DNA from 4 places in the Neorhizobium sp. LMR1-1-1.1 genome. Region 4 is predicted to be linked to each of the others. Evidence: predicted binding sites of a transcription regulator. Region 4 holds the regulator's gene; each other region holds the start of a gene.
What was found. Region 4 encodes PhoB, which activates phosphate uptake and scavenging genes when phosphate is short. Its sites were predicted from a motif close to TGTCATNNANCTGTCAT; they were not measured.

Region 1 (4,530 bases), on a different contig from region 4:
CGAGCGATGCGCTGAGCTTCTGGGCAAAGCTCTTGACGTTGGTGACGGTGATCCGCTCGGCCTTGCCGTTCCTGCATTCGGCCTCGACCTCGACCAATCCCACCGGAGCTTCCAGAACCATTTTCGTCACGGGTTCGGTCATCGGGATGATGCCGCTGTCGAGAAGGACGGTGGAGACGCAGATGGAGTTCGATCCTGACATAGGCGGCGTGTCTTCCGGCTCCATGATGATCCAGCCCATCTGGGCTTTCGGGTTCTTTGGCGGCACGAGAAGGTTGACGTGGCGGAAGACGCCGCCGCGCGGTTCGTTGAGAACGAAATTCCGCAAGGTCTGGTCTTTTGCGATAAAGCGCGACTGTTCCCAGATCGTATCGCCCGGAGGCGGTGCGACACCACCGACGATGACATCACCGACTTCGCCTTCCGCGTGACAGGTGACGATGTGGATGATCTTGGATGAACGCATTGCTTTGTCCTTGGGGAAGTAGGGTCGCTTTTTTCAGAAAAGCCAAAATGGAAGGCGTTGGCTTTCCGCATTCGAAAATATGCTAGCCAGCAACGGCTGTCGCGACAACATGTGGAGGATATGCATGAACCGGTTCGTGGTGATTTCCGGATGTTCCGGTGGAGGCAAGTCGACGCTTCTTGAAGAACTCGGTGCTCGTGGATTTTCCGTGGTCGAGGAGCCGGGACGACGGATCGTCAGGCAGGAGATGCAAGGCGAGGGGAGAGCGCTGCCCTGGGTGGATCTTGCCGCCTTTGCGCGGCTGGCGATCGATATGGCGGTTGCCGACAGGCAGGCTGCTGCCGGGAATACAGGCTGGACGTTCTTCGATCGCGGGCTGGTCGATGCCGCCGTCGCATTGGAACAGGTGACCGGAGAGCCTATGGTCGAGCGATTGAATGAGATCCATCCGTATCATCCGACGGTTTTCATGACACCGCCGTGGCCGGAAATCTATGAAGGGGACGCCGAGCGGCTGCATTCGCTTGATGATGCGGTTGCGGAATATGAACGCCTTGCCGCAGCTTATCCCAAACTCGGCTATGAGGTGATGATCCTGCCGAAGGTCTCTGTTGTCGAGCGTGCCGATTTCGTCCTTTCCGCTCTGGGTTGAGCGGCGCTATTTCTTCTTCGGCTTGAAGTCGATGATCAGCGATTTGAGTTCGACTTCACGGACGCGATATGCGGCTTCACTGGGTGAAAGCCAGACAATCTCACGCTGGCCACGTTCCTTGAAGTCCTTCTCCACCTCCGCCACTTCGACTTGAAAAACGTCGACGACACAGGGCGCAACATCGCCATTGTCCAGCCATTTGAGATAGGTGTAACGGCCGACCGGCTTTTTTCGCGCTCCCCCGCGCACACCTGCTTCCTGCCAGGCTTCGATCTCTGCTGCCTCATGCGGCTGTTTCTTCTTCATCGGCCAGCCCTTGGGAATTACCCAGCGACCGCTGTCCCGCGAGGTGATGACAAGTATCTCGATGGCGTTGCCATCACCCGCCCAGCGAAAGCAGAGCGCGCCGTATTGCTGGCGAAACTCACCGCTGAAAAGCTTCTCCGGCATCTGTGCGAGTTGCTGCAACAGTGTCCGCGGCTTCGGGCTCTGTTTGGTGTTTTGCGACTTCTTGTCTTTGTTGACAGGTTTCATGCTCGTTTAAATGCCGATTTTTGCGGTTGATTCCAGCCGTCCGATGGCTTTTATGACGGTTTTGTGACGGCCCTGATGTTGGTGCCGCAGCAGGGATTATTGCCATGATGAGTATTTTCCGGAAGTTGATGCCGCGCGAAGACAAGTTCTTCGACATGTTTTCCGAACATTCGCGGACCGTCGTGGAGGCGGCCGAAGCGCTTGGCGAGCTTCTCAACGGAAAGGATGTCGAGGCGAATTGCGAGCGCATCGTCACACTCGAGGATCGTGCGGACGACATTACCCGCGACGTACTGCTTGCGGTTCGTCGCAGCTTCATCACCCCTTTCGATCGCGGCGACATCAAGGATCTGATCCAGTCGATGGATGATGCGATCGACATGATGCACAAGACGGTGAAGACCATTCGACTGTTCGAGCAGTCGGAGTTCGATCCCTTGATGCGGCAGATGGGCGAAGAGGTCGTCAAGGCGGCGCATCTCGTTGCGGAAGCCATCCCGCTGCTCGATAAGCTCGGCGCCAATGCGCAGCGGCTCAGCGCGATTGCGGAAGAGGTGATGCGGGTCGAGGGTCGCTCCGATGATCTGCATGACCAGGGTCTCAAGGATCTGTTCCAGCGGCACGGCGCTTCCGGCAATGCCATGGCCTACATGATCGGCAGCGAGATCTACGGCGAACTCGAAAAGGTCGTCGACCGCTTCGAGGATGTCGCCAATGAGATCAGCGGTATCGTGATCGAGAACGTTTGATGGACCTGACACTCGCCTTTCCGCTGCTGGTCGGATTGATCGGCATCGCGCTGTTCTTCGATTTTCTCAATGGCCTGCATGATGCGGCAAACTCGATCGCGACGATTGTCTCGACCCGCGTGCTGAAGCCGCAATATGCGGTGGCCTGGGCCGCCTTTTTCAATTTCATCGCCTTCATGTTCTTCGGCCTGCATGTGGCCGAAACGCTTGGAACCGGCATCATCGATCCGGGCATCGTCTCGCCTGCGGTCATCTTTGCGGCGCTGATGGGAGCGATCATCTGGAATATCGTCACCTGGATATTCGGGATCCCGTCCAGTTCTTCGCATGCACTGGTCGGCGGTCTGATCGGCGCCGGGCTTGCAAAGGTGGGGATTTCCTCGATCGTCTGGGGTGGCTTCCTGAAAACCGCGGGTGCGATCTTCCTGTCGCCGGCAATCGGGTTTTTCCTGGCGCTGGTGCTGGTTCTTACCGTCTCCTGGATTTTCGTGCGCCAGACGCCGTTTGCGGTCGACCGGACCTTTCGCATCATGCAGTTCGTTTCCGCCTCGCTCTATTCGCTCGGCCATGGCGGCAATGATGCGCAGAAGACGATGGGGATCATCGCAGTGCTGCTGTTTAGCCAGGGTTATCTGGGGTCGGAGTTCTACGTGCCCTTCTGGGTGGTCATCACCTGCCAGTCGGCCATGGCGCTCGGCACGCTGTTCGGCGGCTGGCGGATCGTTCACACGATGGGATCCAAGATCACGCGGCTGAACCCGATGCAGGGCTTTTGCGCCGAGACGGGTGGCGCGCTGACCCTGTTCGGTGCGACCTGGCTTGGCATTCCGGTTTCGACCACCCACACGATCACCGGCGCGATCGTCGGTGTCGGTGCTGCGCGGCGCGTCTCAGCGGTGCGCTGGGGGCTTGCCGGCAATATCGTGATCGCCTGGATCGTGACCATGCCGGCTGCGGCCCTGATCTCCTATCTGACCTATCATATCGTGACGCTGTTCGGCTAAACGGCCGCGAGCCACCCGCAAAAATCTGTGGTTATCCGGCGGCCTGTCTTCCGCTTGCCGCCGGAGGGTAAGAAAACGCCAGCCATGGCCAAGCTCTATTTCCATTACGCGACGATGAACGCCGGCAAGTCGACGATGCTCTTGCAGGCCTCCTACAATTATCGGGAACGCGGCATGCGCACGGTGATCTTTATCGCTGCGCTGGATGAGCGAGCCGGCAAGGGTAAGGTCGCTTCACGCATAGGGCTTTCTTCCGAAGCTATCCCCTTTGGCCAGAACGATGATCTTTTTACGGCCATCGCTGACATGCACACTCAGGAACCGATTGCCTGCGTTTTCGTCGACGAGGCACAGTTTCTTTCGGCAGAGCAGGTATGGCAACTGGCGCGGGTCTCGGACCGGGTCGGTATTCCCGTCATGGCCTATGGTTTGCGCACCGATTTTCAGGGCAAGCTGTTTCCGGGGTCGTATGAACTGCTGGCGATTGCCGACGAGTTGCGGGAAGTCCGAACCATTTGCCATTGTGGCCGCAAGGCGACGATGGTCGTCAGGGTGGACGGGGCAGGCGAGGTGATCCGCGAGGGCGCTCAGGTCGAGGTGGGCGGCAATGAGAAATACGTTTCACTTTGCCGGCGGCATTGGGAAGAAAAGATGCGCTGCGACTAAGCCCTCGGCGCCAGCCCCCTAAAAAAACGGGGAGGCTTCGTTCTATTGACCAATGTCAAAGCGCCAAAGTCCTGCAGCGGTAAAACGCACTCATCGCGGTCGTGCCGCGGACCCTCGCAGGAGAATTCGATGATCAGAACGATACTGAAGACCGCCACGCTGGCTGCTGGCGCGGTTCTGCTGGCCTTGCCGGCACTGTCCGCCGAAATCGAGATCAAGATGCTCAACAAGGGCTCTGACGGTCAGGCAATGGTCTTCGAACCGGCCGCCGTGAAGGCCGCTCCGGGCGATACGATCAAGTTTGTCTCTGTCGACAAGGGGCACGATGCGGCTTCCATGCCAGGTCTGGTTCCGGAAGGTGTGGCCGATATCAAGGGCAAGATCAGCCAGGATCTGGTTGTGACCGTCGATCAGGCCGGGGCCTATGTCTTCAAGTGCACGCCACATTTCGGCATGGGC
Region 2 (4,530 bases), on a different contig from region 4:
ACTGACGAATCCGGTTTCCGGATCCGTCCAGGAGCCCATTTCCAGCTTGCCGCGCACTTCGATCGTCTGGCTGGGCTGGGTGAAGGTCTGTTTTTCATCGAGATAGACGACGACGATGTTGTCGGGCCAGTCGCTATCGGTCGAGCAGAAGGGGCAGATCGACATTGGAATTTCGGTCAGCACGAAGAATTGCGCTTCGGCTTTCAGCGGTGGGGCCATGAAACCGCGCATGGCGATCTCCTTGCCGTTCAGCTGCTTGACCTTTTCGGAGAATTCCAAGCCGAGGACGCTGACCTTGCCGTAAAGTTCGTCGAAAGTGATGTCGCTATTGGCCTGTGCACGACCCGCAGCCGCCAGCAGCGGCAGGCCGGACATGAGGCCGAGTGTCATGGTGAGCGCCTGGCGGCGATTGAAACGCGCCGGATGAAGCTGCTTCATGACCCTTCTCCTTCCTGAAATATTCGCTCATCGTCACGCGGGACGGCGGACAATGCAAGCCGGGCAAAACCAGGGACAGCTCAACCCGGAAAAATACGATGAGGGCACGCCACGGCGGCGTACCCTCATTGTTTTCAAGTCTTAGTTGGTCTGCTTTGCGCCAAGCGCGAAAGCTTCGGCGAGAGCCTTGTAGACGTCGCTCTGCTCCATATAGCCACGGAAACCTTCGGCGCCGGGGCCTTCTGCCTGCAGAACGATATCGTCAACGGCGTGCACGCCGCTGTCTGCGCTCTTCGGGATGATGCCGGTTACGAGAACTGCGCCGGGCACATCCTTATAGGCTTCGTTGGCGACATATTCCTTCTTTTCGTTCTGGATGGCTGGAACGAACGGAGCATCAAGCTTCGGGCGGAAGGTTTCGTAATGGTCCGGGCCGTTGTTGGCGTTGAGGAACAGGCGACGCGATACGTCGACCTTGTCCGGGTAGCCGTCGCCGTCCTTGTCTTCGTAGTTCGGGAAGCCGGCTTCGGCATAGGTGCCGACCTTTTCGCGCATCTCGGTGCCCGGCTTTTCGTCATCGACGGTGCCGATGATGGAAACGCCGTGCGTGTGGTCGCCGGTAACGACGATCAGTGTGTCGGGGTTCTTGGCGGCGAATTCGCGCGCAACACCGATCGCCTTGTCGAATTCGATCGTGTCGACGACAGCGCGATCCCAATCCAGCGGATGGGACATCTTGTCGACGTTTGCGGCTTCAACCATCAGGAAGAAGCCTTCCGGGTTCTTCGACAGGTTGTCGAGAGCAACCTTGGTCATTTCGACGAGGCCCGGCTGTTCCGGGAATTTGCCGACGGTGCCCTTCTTCAGGAACTCGCGGTCAAGCGTCGTGTCCATGTTGCCGGTGTGGAACAGGCCGAGGATCTTGCCGGTATTGGTGCCGGCAGCCGTTGCAAGTTCACTCTTGCTGGTTGCCAGCGTGTAACCGGCATCCTTGAACATGGCGATATAGTCCTTGTCGTCCTTGCGCTTCGAGCCGGCAGTTGCCTGTGGCAGGAAGTAGGCGGAACCGCCGCCGAGCAGAACGTCCGGCTTGACGTCGAACAGCATGCCGTTGATTTCGGCCTTGTCGCCGCGCTTGCGGGTATGGGCGACGACGGCTGCCGGCGTTGCGTCCTGCAGTTCGGCGGTCGAGATTATGCCGATCGACTTCTTGGTCTGGCGGCGCAGCGCTTCCGCGATGTTTTCGACCTTCGGGTCGTCCATCGAGGAAGGAGTACGGTCGGCATAAACACCGATGGCGTTCACGGCGGTCTTGTGACCTGTCATGTAGGCCGACATGGTGTTGGCGCTGTCGGTGGCGACGGCGTCGGTGGCCGAGGTGCCGATGAAGGCTGCCGGCGGAACGTCGTCCATGTTCAGGCGGCCATTGGCCTTGCCCTCGGTCATGCCCTTGGACATGATGCGAGCAGCGGTGCGGTGAGCAACCGACAGGCCGTCGGCGATCAGGAAGATGACGTTCTTGGCCTTGGCCTGTTCCGGCGTGCCGTAGACGTTCCAGGTGATGCTCTTGGTCTCGCTGCCGGCGGCAACTTCAACCTTGTAGTCGCCGGCTTTTGCAAGTGTCACGCCGCGCAGGATGACGGCCGAACCGAGGACCTTGTCCTTGTTCTTCTCTTCGGCAACGAACTCAGCTTCCTTGCTGAGAGCTGCCTTGTAATCCTGGCCGTTGACGGTGATCTTGACGTCTTCCGGCTTTACGACTTTATCGAACTCGACTTTGAAATCGAACGGCGAACCAGTCAGGATCGTCGCGCGATCGAGCGGGTAGACTTCGGCAGCCTGAGCGGCGCCGGCGAGAATGGTCGTAGCGACCAAGGCGGAAAAGAGTTTGCGCATATTCCCCTCACGGACATGTGAAAAAACGACGCCCCCTCCTAGTCCCGCCATGTGACAGTTGGATGACTTGCCCACAGTAATGATTGGTCGATGTCTCGACGCCCAGCCTCAAATTTCCGGTGGCAGTGAAATGCAGTTGCCTGGATCACCCGTCCATACCGTGGCAAGCCAAGCAGGCCGGCTCGCGTTAGGAACGGTGCCCGATCAGAGCAGAAATTTCGCTACTGACGGAATTCAACAGGCCGATGTAACGTTCGAAGTCACGATTGTTGACGATCGGCGTGAGCGTGGAGAGGCTGATGGCTGCGGCAATCTTACCCTTGTGGTCGAAGATCGGCACGGCGGTGCAGCGCACGCCTTTTACATGTTCCTGGTCGTCGATCGCATATCCCTGCTCACGAACGCTGGTAACCTCTTTGACAAAGGCTGCTTCGCTGCCGATGGAACGCGGTGTCGCCGCCTCGTAGGAATATCCTGTCAGGATGCGCTCTCGGGTCTCCCGATCCTGAAAGGCAACCAGCACCTTGCCGATTGCCGTACAGTGAAGCGGGAGTTGCCGACCTATCCGTGAATAAGTGATGACGGCTGCCTGCCCCTCCACCTTGTCGATATAGACGCCATGCTTTCCATCGAGGATGCCGAGATGCACCGTCTGGCCGGTCTGTTCGGAGAGGCTGACAAGAAAGCTGTTGCAGATCTTGCGGATGTCTATCGAACTGATGACAAAATTGCCGCGTTCGACCAGTTTCATCCCCAGGCGATAACGCCCGTTATCCTCATTCTGGTCGATGTAGCCGCGCGCCTGCATGGTCTTAAGCAGCGCATGCAGCGTGCTCTTGTTCAATCCGGTCCGGATACTGATGTCCGTGATCTTGATCTCCCTGTTCTGATCGTCGAACAGGTCGAGAATCTGCAGTGCTCTGTCTACGGACTGGATGATCGGCATGCTTACCCGCTGGGATGAGAGCAAGCCGATGTCCACCGGCTCGCCTGAAATTGAATGATGTCTAGCACAGTTCCGGCTGTCTTGCAGGTGCGCGACATATGGCCCGGCTCGCGGTAACCAGCCGGGAGGCGGTTCCCTTCGATGGTTCCGATCTCGCCAAGGCAGGCTCAGATGATGCCCGCATCGGTGAGCACGCGACGGACCACCGCAATCTTCTCCTCGCTGAGCGGCGCTGCCGGTGGCAGCGAATAGGAGGAGATCGGCAGCCCGCAGGCTTTCATCGCTTCCTTGACCACGCCGACGAACGGCACATCGACCTTGTAGATGCGCGGCAGCTGCAGGATGGTGCGATGGAGAGCGGTGGCCCTTGCAAGATCGCCGTCCTTGACTGCGCGATAAATGCCCGTCGAAACATTCGGCGCGAAATTTGCGCTGGCAGAAATGGCGCCGTCACCGCCCAGAAGCAGCGTATTCAACAGATGATCGTCATAGCCGCAGAAGACACTGAATTCGGGATGTGCGCCCTTCACGATATCGACCATGTCTCGCAGATGCGCCACCGAATCGATCGTATCCTTAAGGCCGACGATATTGGGATGTGCATCGACCAGCCGCTTGACGAAGGCAGGATGGAGATCCTGGCCGGTAAGCGCCGGGAAATTATACAGCAGCACTGGCAGTTCGACCGCGTTGGCGATTGCGGAGAAGTAACCGAACAGGTTTTCTTCCGTCACCTTCCAGTAGTAGGGATTGATGGCCACGACGCCGTTGGCGCCGATCGACTGGGCGTGCCGGCTGAGCGTGACTGCCTCGCGCGTATTGGTGCTGCCGGTGCCGATCAGTACCGGCACGCGGCCGGCAGTGTAACCGACGACAAATTCGGCAAGCGCCAGACGCTCCTCATGGGACATCTGGGAGAACTCTCCCCCGGTGCCGAGGAAGAACATGCCGTCCACGCCTGCATTGACGAGATGGTCAATGACCAGTGCCATGCCGGCCGTGTCAAAGCTGCCATCATCTTTGAAGACCGTGGGTACGGGTGGAATGATGCCGGAAAATTTCATCAATCTGGACATTAACAAACCTCCTTTTGTCAAAAGCGATATCGGAACATGCGAAATGGTTGGACGTTAGAAATTTCTCATATGTTCTATATTATAGAACGACGTTCCGATAATTTTCAGCGTAGCCGAAGTGCCACTGTCCGGCTTTGGCAAATGCCATTGCGAGGCTGTATGTCGCACCATGGG
Region 3 (4,530 bases), on a different contig from region 4:
TGGACTGCAGCGAATGGTTTCGTCGACTTGGGTGTAGTTGACACTGACACCACCGGTAGCTTTGCTCAGTCTGTAAGTGGCGACGGAACCGCCGTTGCGGGATACGTAAGCGTCATGAGCTTCATGGCCGAAGCTTTTTACTGGACATATTCTGAGGGAATGATCGGTCTAGGCACGCTTGGTGGGCGGGATTCGTACGCATACGCTGTGAGCACCGACGGGAAAACTGTTGTCGGCGAGGCCGACACACTAGACGGAAATTATCACGCATTTCGATGGACTGTAGACAGCGGCACGATGGAGAACATCGATACGCTTTATGACAACTCCAGCGCTGACTTTGTCAGCGACGACGGATCGGTGGTCGCCGGATCTGGATATACATCCTCGTCGTCGCCATACCACGTATTCCGATGGACTAAAGAGACCGAGATGGTCGACATCGGAAGCTTGGGCGGTTCTTACACGTTCCTGAACGCAATGAGCGGCGATGGCAATGTTCTGGTCGGCAGTTCCTACCTGACCGGCGACACGTCGTCTCACGCCTACCGGTATGTCGGGTCAACAGACGTGATGACCGATCTCGGAACTCTCGGTGGCACTTCATCCACGGCGAGTGCGGTTAATGCCGACGGCGGCGTCGTGGTCGGATCGGCAACAGACGCCCAGTCCACGAGCCACGGCTTTCGTTGGACGCAGGCGACCGGCATGGTGACTGTCGAAGACTGGCTGGCAGCCGAAGGTGCCACCATCGGCGATGCTATGACGCAAACCGCCGATCTCGTATCGGCTGACGGCAATGTCATCATCGGCGAGACCACTACCGGCTCCACCTATATCGCGCGTGTCATCGAAAGCCAGGGCGAGGAAGGCGGCAACGAATGCAACGCTGACGTCTGCGAAGGCGGAAGCGGTATCATCGATACCGCCGAGTTTTTCCCGACTGTCGCGATGGCCAACAACGTCATCGTTCAGAGCGGTGTCAACAGTGCCGACACAATCATGTTCGGTGCGCAGGGAGCGCCGATGCGCAATCTGCTGACCGCCGGCCAGAGATCCGTCTGGGGCACGATCGATGGCGGTTATGACAACAGCGATCACGCCGATGGCGGCCTGGCTCTTGGCGAATTCGGCTTCGGTTACGGTATTGCCGATGGTGTGACGGCGCGCTTCGCGGCAGGTGGTACTTATACCGATCAGGATCTCGATGCCGGCGGTGATGTGCGCCAGCGCGGTTTCTATCTCTCCCCGGAAGTCTCCGCCGATCTCGGCAAGAACGTTTACGTGACGGTCGGTGGTTACTGGGGACGTAGCAGCATCGATAGCCATCGCGGTTATCTGAGCGGTGCAGTGACCGACTATTCCGAAGGTGACACCAATGCCGAAACCTGGGGCGCCAAGATCCGCTTCGACTGGCTGAATGCGGTGACGATCGACAACACGGCTGTCACCCCCTATGTCGGCCTTTCCTATGCGCATACCAAGGTTGACGCCTATACGGAAACCGGCGGCTCCTTCCCGGTCGAATTCGACGGCAGCAGCGATCATTCGACGATCGCCCGTCTCGGTGCCGATTTCGTTCGTCCGCTGAACGACACTGTCCGTCTGCTGGCCAAGGCCGAGCTTGACTACCAGTTCGAAAACCGCTCGACGGCTACGAGCGGCACGTTGACCGGGATCAGCGACTTCAGTCTCGAAGGTCAGGATCTGCAGCAGTTCTGGGCTCGTGGCGGTCTCGGCGCCGAATTTGATCTCGGCAAGGGGGTCGCTTCCTTCATGGTCAACGCCACGACGAAGGGGCAGGACCCGACCGTCTGGCTGCGCAGCAACTATACGGTCAAGTTCTGAGCCGATTTTTTAAGGAATACTCGCGATGGACGAGGCCCGGTTTATGCCGGGCCTTTTCAGTATGAGAGGTAAACTTTGTAGACGGGAATCTGTCACGGCGTTGTCACAGAGCTCGCTTAGGTGGGACGTCTCATCATGAAAAGGGCCTGCCATGAAATTGCTTCTGACTGCCGCCGCGTTTCTCGTTACCGCGGGCGTAGCTTCTGCCGAATACGTTTCCTATCTCGACTATCCGCAGAAAACCGATGACGGCAAGGAATTCGCCGTCGCCATCGAGATCCCGCAGGGCAGCTTCACCAAATACGAGATCGACGCCAAGACCGGCCATGTCGTGGTTGACCGCTACCAGTCCATGCCGGTCGTTTATCCGGGCAACTACGGCTCGATCACCTCTTCGCTCGGTGGCGACAACGATCCGCTCGACGCCATCGTCTACACCCGCGAGCCAGTCGTTCCGGGCGCCATCATCAAGGTTCGCCCGATCGGTGTTCTGAAGATGATCGATGGCGGCGAGGTCGATGACAAGATTGTTGCCGTACCGACCAGCAAGATCGACCCGACCTACGATAACATCAAGGAAATCACCGATCTGCCGCAGATCGAGCAGGAACGCCTTCAGGCTTTCTTCCGCGTCTACAAACAGCTTCCGGCTGGCCGCAAGGCTGTCGAGCTTAACGGCTTTGACAACGCTGCGCATGCTGAGGGTGAGGTTTCGGAAGCCATCAAGGCTTACAACGCCAAGAAGAAGTGATCTGCTCCACTTCCGATTACGCAATAGAAAAGGTCGGGCTTGCCCGGCCTTTTCTATTGCGATGAATGCTGCGGGCTCAATCAGCCGATAATACAACTCATGATGATGAAATTGTCATTGTCGTGTCATGCGGCTGGCCCAAAAGCCCACCTGTGGTTTCACGGAGGGCTTCCCATGACATTCTCGACACGCGCCGCCTTGACGGCAATCCTTCTTGCCTCGGTGGCAGCTCCCGCCAGCGCCGAGCAGGTCTTTAACCGTATCGCTTCTTTCCCGGTCGCCGCCAACCTGCCTAAGGGCGAGGACAAGGCGACATCGTCGGAAATCATCACCGCGACTGCGGATGGCAACACACTGATCTATTCCGACGCGCCGGGAGGCACGATCGGCTTCATCGACATCACCGACGCCAAGGCCCCGAAGGCAGGTGGATCCATCGCCATAGATGGCGAACCGAACTCGGTTGCTGCAGCCGGTCCGAAGGCACTCATCACCATCGACAAGACCGAAGACTTGACGAAGCCGGCCGGCCAACTGGGTGTCATCGATATTGCTTCGAAAAAACTTGAAACAACCTGCGATCTAGGCGGCCAGCCGGATTCTGTCGTCGTGGCGCCGGATGGCACATTTGCCGCCATCGCCATCGAAAACCAGCGTGACGAAGACCTGAATGACGGCGCCCTGCCGCAACTTCCGGCAGGCGAACTTCTGATCGTCTCGTTGAAAAACGGAGTTCCTGCCTGCGATAGCATCAAGCGCGTCGACGTGACCGGACTTGCAACAGTCGCCCCGGAAGATCCGGAGCCGGAATTCGTCAACATCAACGCCAATGGCGAGATCGCCCTGACGTTGCAGGAAAACAACCACGTCATCATCATCGATAGCAAGACCGCCAAGGTTACCAGCCACTTCACCGCCGGCAGGGTCGATCTCGAAGGCGTCGATGCCAAGACCGATGGTTCGCTGAATTTTTCGGGCAAGTTGACCGCTGTTCCGCGCGAGCCTGACGCCGTCAAGTGGCTCGGCACTGATCGCCTCGTCATCGCCAATGAAGGCGATTACAAGGGCGGTTCGCGCGGCTTCACCATCTTCGACCGTACCGGGAAGGTTCTCTACGATGCGGGCATGACGCTCGAGCACGAGATTGCCCGCCACGGTCATTTCCCGGAAAAGCGCGCCAAGAACAAGGGCATCGAGCCGGAAGGCATGGAAGCCGCGATCTTCAATGGCCGGCAGTATTTCTTCGTGCTCTCGGAGCGCGGTTCGATGATTGCGGTCTACAAGGATACCGGTGGCGAGCCGGAGCTCGTGCAGCTTCTGCCGTCGGGCGTATCGCCTGAAGGCGCTGTCGCCATTCCGGGCCGCAACCTGCTTGCATCCGCAAATGAAGCCGATCTCGGCGAAGACGGAGGTCCCCGCTCGCATGTGATGATCTATGAGCTTGCCGAAGGCAAGAAGGCCTATCCGACCATCGTTTCCAAGGATGTCGATGGGAAGCTGATCGGTTGGGGCGCGCTGTCGGGTCTCGTTGGTGACGCCGAGAAGGACGGCATCCTCTATGCGGTGAACGATTCCGTTTATGCCATGCAGCCGTCGATCTTCACCATCGACACGACAAGCAAGCCGGCCGAGATCACCAATGTCGTCCGCATCACCCGCAACGGCCAGCCGGCGCAGAAGCTCGATATCGAAGGCATCGCACTCGATGGCAAGGGCGGCTTCTGGCTGGCATCGGAAGGCGATAGCGACAAGCTGGTCGGTCACGGTATCTACAACGTCAATGCCAAGGGCGAGATCAAGGCCGAGATCGGCCTGCCTGCCGAACTTCTGGCCGGCGAAAGCCGTTACGGTCTCGAAGGCGTCACCACGACCGGTTCCGGTGACGACCTGACGCTCTGGATGGCAATCCAGCGCGAATGGAAGGATGATCC
Region 4 (4,530 bases):
CTCCTTCTACATGATGCTGATCGTGCTCGTCCTGGCGCTGCCGATCGGCGTTGCCGCCTCGATCTATCTTGAGGAATTCGCGCCGAAGAACAAGTTCACCGACCTGATCGAGGTGAACATCAACAACCTCGCGGCCGTCCCCTCCATCGTTTATGGTCTCTTGGGTCTGGCGGTCTTCATCAACTTCATGGGCCTGCCGCGCTCGGCTTCGCTGGTCGGCGGCCTGGTCCTGACGCTGATGACGCTTCCGACGATCATCATCGCCACCCGCGCTGCATTGAAGGCGGTTCCGCCCTCGATCCGCGCGGCGGCTCTCGGCCTCGGCGCCTCGAAGATGCAGACCATCTTCCATCACGTCCTGCCGCTTGCCATGCCGGGCATCCTGACCGGTACGATCATCGGTCTGGCGCATGCTCTCGGCGAAACCGCACCGCTGCTCCTGATCGGCATGGTCGCCTTCGTCGCCAACTATCCGACGACGCCGATGGATCCGTCGACAGCACTGCCGGTGCAGATCTACATGTGGGCAAACGAGGCGGAACGCGCCTTCGTCGAAAGAACTTCGGGAGCGATCATTATCCTGCTCCTGTTCCTCGTGGTCATGAATGTTGGTGCAATTCTGTTGCGTCGGCGCTTCGAACGCCGTTGGTAGGAGATCGACACAATGAATATGTTGTCAGAAGCAGCAGTTGAGAAGGCGCTGGACAAGAAGATGAATGAAGTCGCGTACAAGATGATTGGCAAGGACGTATCAGTCTATTACGGCGAGAAGCGCGCGCTTTTCGACGTGAACCTGAATGTCCGCGAAAACACGGTGACGGCGCTGATCGGCCCCTCGGGTTGCGGCAAGTCGACCTTCCTGCGCACGCTCAACCGCATGAACGACACGATCGAGGGCTGCCGCGTCACCGGCAAGATCACCCTTGATGAAGATGATATCTACGACAAGGAAATCGACGTCGTGGAACTTCGCGCCCGCGTCGGCATGGTGTTCCAGAAGCCGAACCCGTTCCCCAAGTCGATCTACGAAAACATCGCCTATGGCCCGCGCATCCACGGTCTTGCCCGCAACAAGGCGGATATGGACCAGATCGTCGAGGCAAGCCTTCAGCGCGCCGGCCTCTGGGCGGAAGTCAAGGATCGCCTGCATGAAGGCGGCACCGGCCTGTCCGGTGGTCAGCAGCAGCGTCTCTGCATCGCCCGTGCGGTTGCAGTTTCGCCGGAAGTCATCTTGATGGACGAACCCTGCTCGGCGCTCGACCCGATCGCCACCGCAAAGGTCGAGGAACTGATCCACGAACTGCGCGCCAACTATACGATCGTTATCGTCACCCACTCGATGCAGCAGGCCGCCCGCGTATCCCAGCGTACCGCCATGTTCCACCTCGGCCAGCTGGTCGAAGAGAATGACACGGACAAGATGTTCACCAATCCGGATGACCAGCGCACCCAGGATTACATCATGGGCCGCTTCGGCTGATTGGCCGTTGCCTGTTGCCCGCTGCTACGGATTTTGAGGACAAAGAGATGGTATCAAGTCATATCCTGTCGGCCTACGACGAAGAACTGAAGTATCTGCGCCGCCGCATCTCGGAAATGGGTGGCCTTGCAGAACAGATGTGCGGCGATGCCGTGCGCGCTCTGGTCAATGGTGACTCTGCCCTGGCCCAGAAAGTTATCTCCGACGACGTGATCCTGGATCACGCCGAGCGCGAGATCCAGGACAAGGCGATCGTCACCATCGCCAAGCGTCAGCCGATGGCTGCCGACCTGCGCGAAATCATCGGGACGCTGCGCATCGCAGCCGACCTGGAACGCGTCGGCGATCTCGGCAAGAACACCGCCAAGCGCGTCATTGCGGTTCAGGGCCATGGCGTTCCCCGCAAACTCGCCCGCGGTCTGGAACACCTCTCCGATCTCGCTGCCGTTCAATTGAAGGAAGTGCTGGACGTCTATGCCAGCCGTTCTGCCGAAAAGGCCGAAGCGATCCGCCTGCGCGATGAAGAAATCGACGCCATGTACACATCGCTCTTCCGCGAACTCTTGACCTACATGATGGAAGATCCGCGCAACATCACCACCTGCACGCATCTTCTGTTCTGCGCCAAGAACATCGAGCGTATCGGTGACCACGCGACCAACATCGCGGAAACCATCTACTACATGACGACGGGTGCTGTGCCGGAAGGCGAGCGTCCCAAGGACGATACGGCGAACACCGTCGGCGCGATTGCTGACTGATTTTGCCTGTCTGATGGAGTGTATCTAGTATGCAGCCGAGAATTGCGGTCGTGGAAGACGAGGAGGCGCTCAGCGTCCTCCTCCGTTATAATCTCGAAGCCGAAGGCTACGAGGTCGAAACCATTCTGAGAGGTGATGAGGCCGAAATCAGGCTTCAGGAGCGTGCTCCGGATCTTCTGGTTCTCGACTGGATGCTGCCCGGCGTTTCCGGCATCGAATTGTGCCGGCGCCTGCGCATGCGGCCAGAGACTGAGCGCCTGCCGATCATCATGCTGACAGCGCGCGGCGAGGAAAGCGAACGTGTTCGCGGTCTGGCGACCGGTGCCGACGACTATGTCGTCAAGCCCTTCTCTACGCCGGAACTGATGGCGCGCGTCAAGGCGATGCTTCGCCGTGCCAAGCCGGAGGTTCTCTCCAGCGTCCTGAAATGCGGTGATATCGAACTGGATCGCGAGACCCATCGCGTTCACCGCAAGAGCCGTGAAGTGCGCCTTGGCCCGACCGAATTCCGTCTCCTGGAATTCCTCATGGTCTCGCCCGGCCGCGTCTTCTCGCGCTCCCAGCTTCTCGATGGCGTCTGGGGCCACGATATCTATGTCGACGAACGCACCGTCGACGTGCATGTCGGCCGCCTGCGCAAGGCGCTGAACTTCTCCAACATGCAGGATGTCATCCGCACCGTTCGCGGTGCCGGCTATTCGATGGAATCCTGATCTGCAGGATTAAGATCTGGAATGCAGGTTTCTAAGCCCGAGTGCGGTCATCCGCCTCGGGCTGAAGCATTTCAGGCCTTGCCTTCTTCCTGCCACTCAGGCAGCGGAAAGATCCGGTCGTAGGCCAGATTGAAGAAGAACGCATAGACTAGGTAGAACAGGGCGAACGAGATATCCATCACCAGAGCTTGCATCAGGCTCACGCCCAGATACCAAGCGATGAACGGCATGAGCACGATCAGCAGTCCGAGTTCGAACAGCACGGCATGTGCAACGCGCAGCGCCATGGTTTTCTGCGTACCGCCGCGATACGTCTGCATCAGGTGGTCGAAGCCGAGATTGTAGAGATAGTTCCAGCCGGTCGCCAGCGTTGCCGAAACGATCCCGACGACACCGATATGTTCGACCGGTATGCCGAAGACGAAAGAGGCGAGCGGTGTGAAAATCGCAAGCCCGATGATTTCGAAGCTGATTGCGTGACGAATACGGTCGCGTGTCGTGCGCATTTTATACCCCATTGGGTTATCCGGGTCGTCCCGGCATCAATGCCCATTCTGGGGGAGGTCGTCCTCACGCCTTTTCAGATAGGTGTTTGTGGCGCAGGAGGCAAGGCGCAGGCGGGCAAGGCTGCCTTGCAGAACCCGCAGCACGGCAAACAAAAAAGCGGGCCGAAGCCCGCTTGATCGTTGTTTATGGTGCCGAACTTTACGCCCGTGCAGCGCTCGGACGGCGGCGCTCGTTGACCGGCTGGTAGGCGAGCTTCGCATGGTAGGTGCAGTAAGGCGAATTATCCGGGGACTCACAGCCACAGAAGTGGAAATCGTCCGTCAGCGGATCGCCGACGGGCCACTTGCAGGTGCGTTCGGTCAATTCGGTCAGCGCCAGCTTGCGGGAAATCGGCAGGACAACGTTGGAAGCGGGACGGTAGACCAGTTCCTGCGAAGCCTCGAACTCGACCTCTTCCTTGAGCGCGGTTGCGCCGACCGGACGGGCGACCGGGCGTGCTGCCGGACGGGTGGCGAATGTCTGCTGGGGACGGGAAGTAGTTGCTGCTGGGCGCTTTGCCGTACGGTTCGTCGCGATTGTGCCGCCCGCCTTTGCGCGGCCCGGCAGGTTGAGGCGATGGACCTTGCCGATCACGGCATTGCGGCTTACGCCTCCAAGTTGTGCGGCGATCTGGCTGGCGCTCAAGCCTTCCGACCACAACCTTTTCAGTTTTTCAACGCGCTCGTCCGTCCAGTTCATGCCCGTTCTCCGCCTTTGAACGTTGGTGGCATGCAGAATCCCTCACCAATGTCGCGCGATACATCTCGCAACAGGCACTATATCTATGCTTTTGGTGACTAGTTCCGCCGCATGCAGTCTAGTAATTGATCTTTAACCTAGAGGTCCGCAGACTCCGTGACAAGAGTCCCCGGAATCGCCACGAATCGATTTCCCGGTTTTCCCCAACTTGCTTTCCGGGAGAGTCATTTTTGTCACAGCTGTCGGCAGGGTTGCGTCCTTGCAGCAAAATGCCTTGAAACCCCAGATTTCCGTGAGTTTTGTTGACATCACATGGATGAGTGGCGATAGT

Region 1: the regulator PhoB is predicted to act here: its motif matches at 1,705-1,721, upstream of MRBLMR1_RS04095 (DUF47 domain-containing protein).
Region 2: the regulator PhoB is predicted to act here: its motif matches at 2,386-2,402, upstream of MRBLMR1_RS27300 (alkaline phosphatase).
Region 3: the regulator PhoB is predicted to act here: its motif matches at 1,939-1,955, upstream of MRBLMR1_RS24945 (inorganic diphosphatase).

The regions. Positions count from the first base shown of each region.
Region 1 is NZ_JBEGHE010000001.1:867,215-871,744, forward strand. It holds gene MRBLMR1_RS04080 (trans-3-hydroxy-L-proline dehydratase) at 1-466, opposite strand, end outside; gene MRBLMR1_RS04085 (AAA family ATPase) at 591-1,118, shown strand; gene MRBLMR1_RS04090 (NUDIX hydrolase) at 1,125-1,652, opposite strand; gene MRBLMR1_RS04095 (DUF47 domain-containing protein) at 1,757-2,401, shown strand; gene MRBLMR1_RS04100 (inorganic phosphate transporter) at 2,401-3,405, shown strand; gene MRBLMR1_RS04105 (thymidine kinase) at 3,490-4,071, shown strand; gene MRBLMR1_RS04110 (pseudoazurin) at 4,201-4,530, shown strand, end outside.
Region 2 is NZ_JBEGHE010000069.1:65,488-70,017, forward strand. It holds gene MRBLMR1_RS27295 (hypothetical protein) at 1-390, opposite strand, end outside; gene MRBLMR1_RS27300 (alkaline phosphatase) at 580-2,334, opposite strand; gene MRBLMR1_RS27305 (IclR family transcriptional regulator) at 2,522-3,316, opposite strand; gene MRBLMR1_RS27310 (dihydrodipicolinate synthase family protein) at 3,448-4,356, opposite strand.
Region 3 is NZ_JBEGHE010000047.1:324,285-328,814, forward strand. It holds gene MRBLMR1_RS24940 (autotransporter domain-containing protein) at 1-1,848, shown strand, start outside; gene MRBLMR1_RS24945 (inorganic diphosphatase) at 2,000-2,599, shown strand; gene MRBLMR1_RS24950 (esterase-like activity of phytase family protein) at 2,774-4,530, shown strand, end outside.
Region 4 is NZ_JBEGHE010000025.1:407,512-412,041, forward strand. It holds gene pstA (phosphate ABC transporter permease PstA) at 1-652, shown strand, start outside; gene pstB (phosphate ABC transporter ATP-binding protein PstB) at 665-1,480, shown strand; gene phoU (phosphate signaling complex protein PhoU) at 1,528-2,241, shown strand; gene phoB (phosphate regulon transcriptional regulator PhoB) at 2,271-2,954, shown strand; gene MRBLMR1_RS15170 (PACE efflux transporter) at 3,026-3,460, opposite strand; gene MRBLMR1_RS15175 (GcrA family cell cycle regulator) at 3,660-4,199, opposite strand.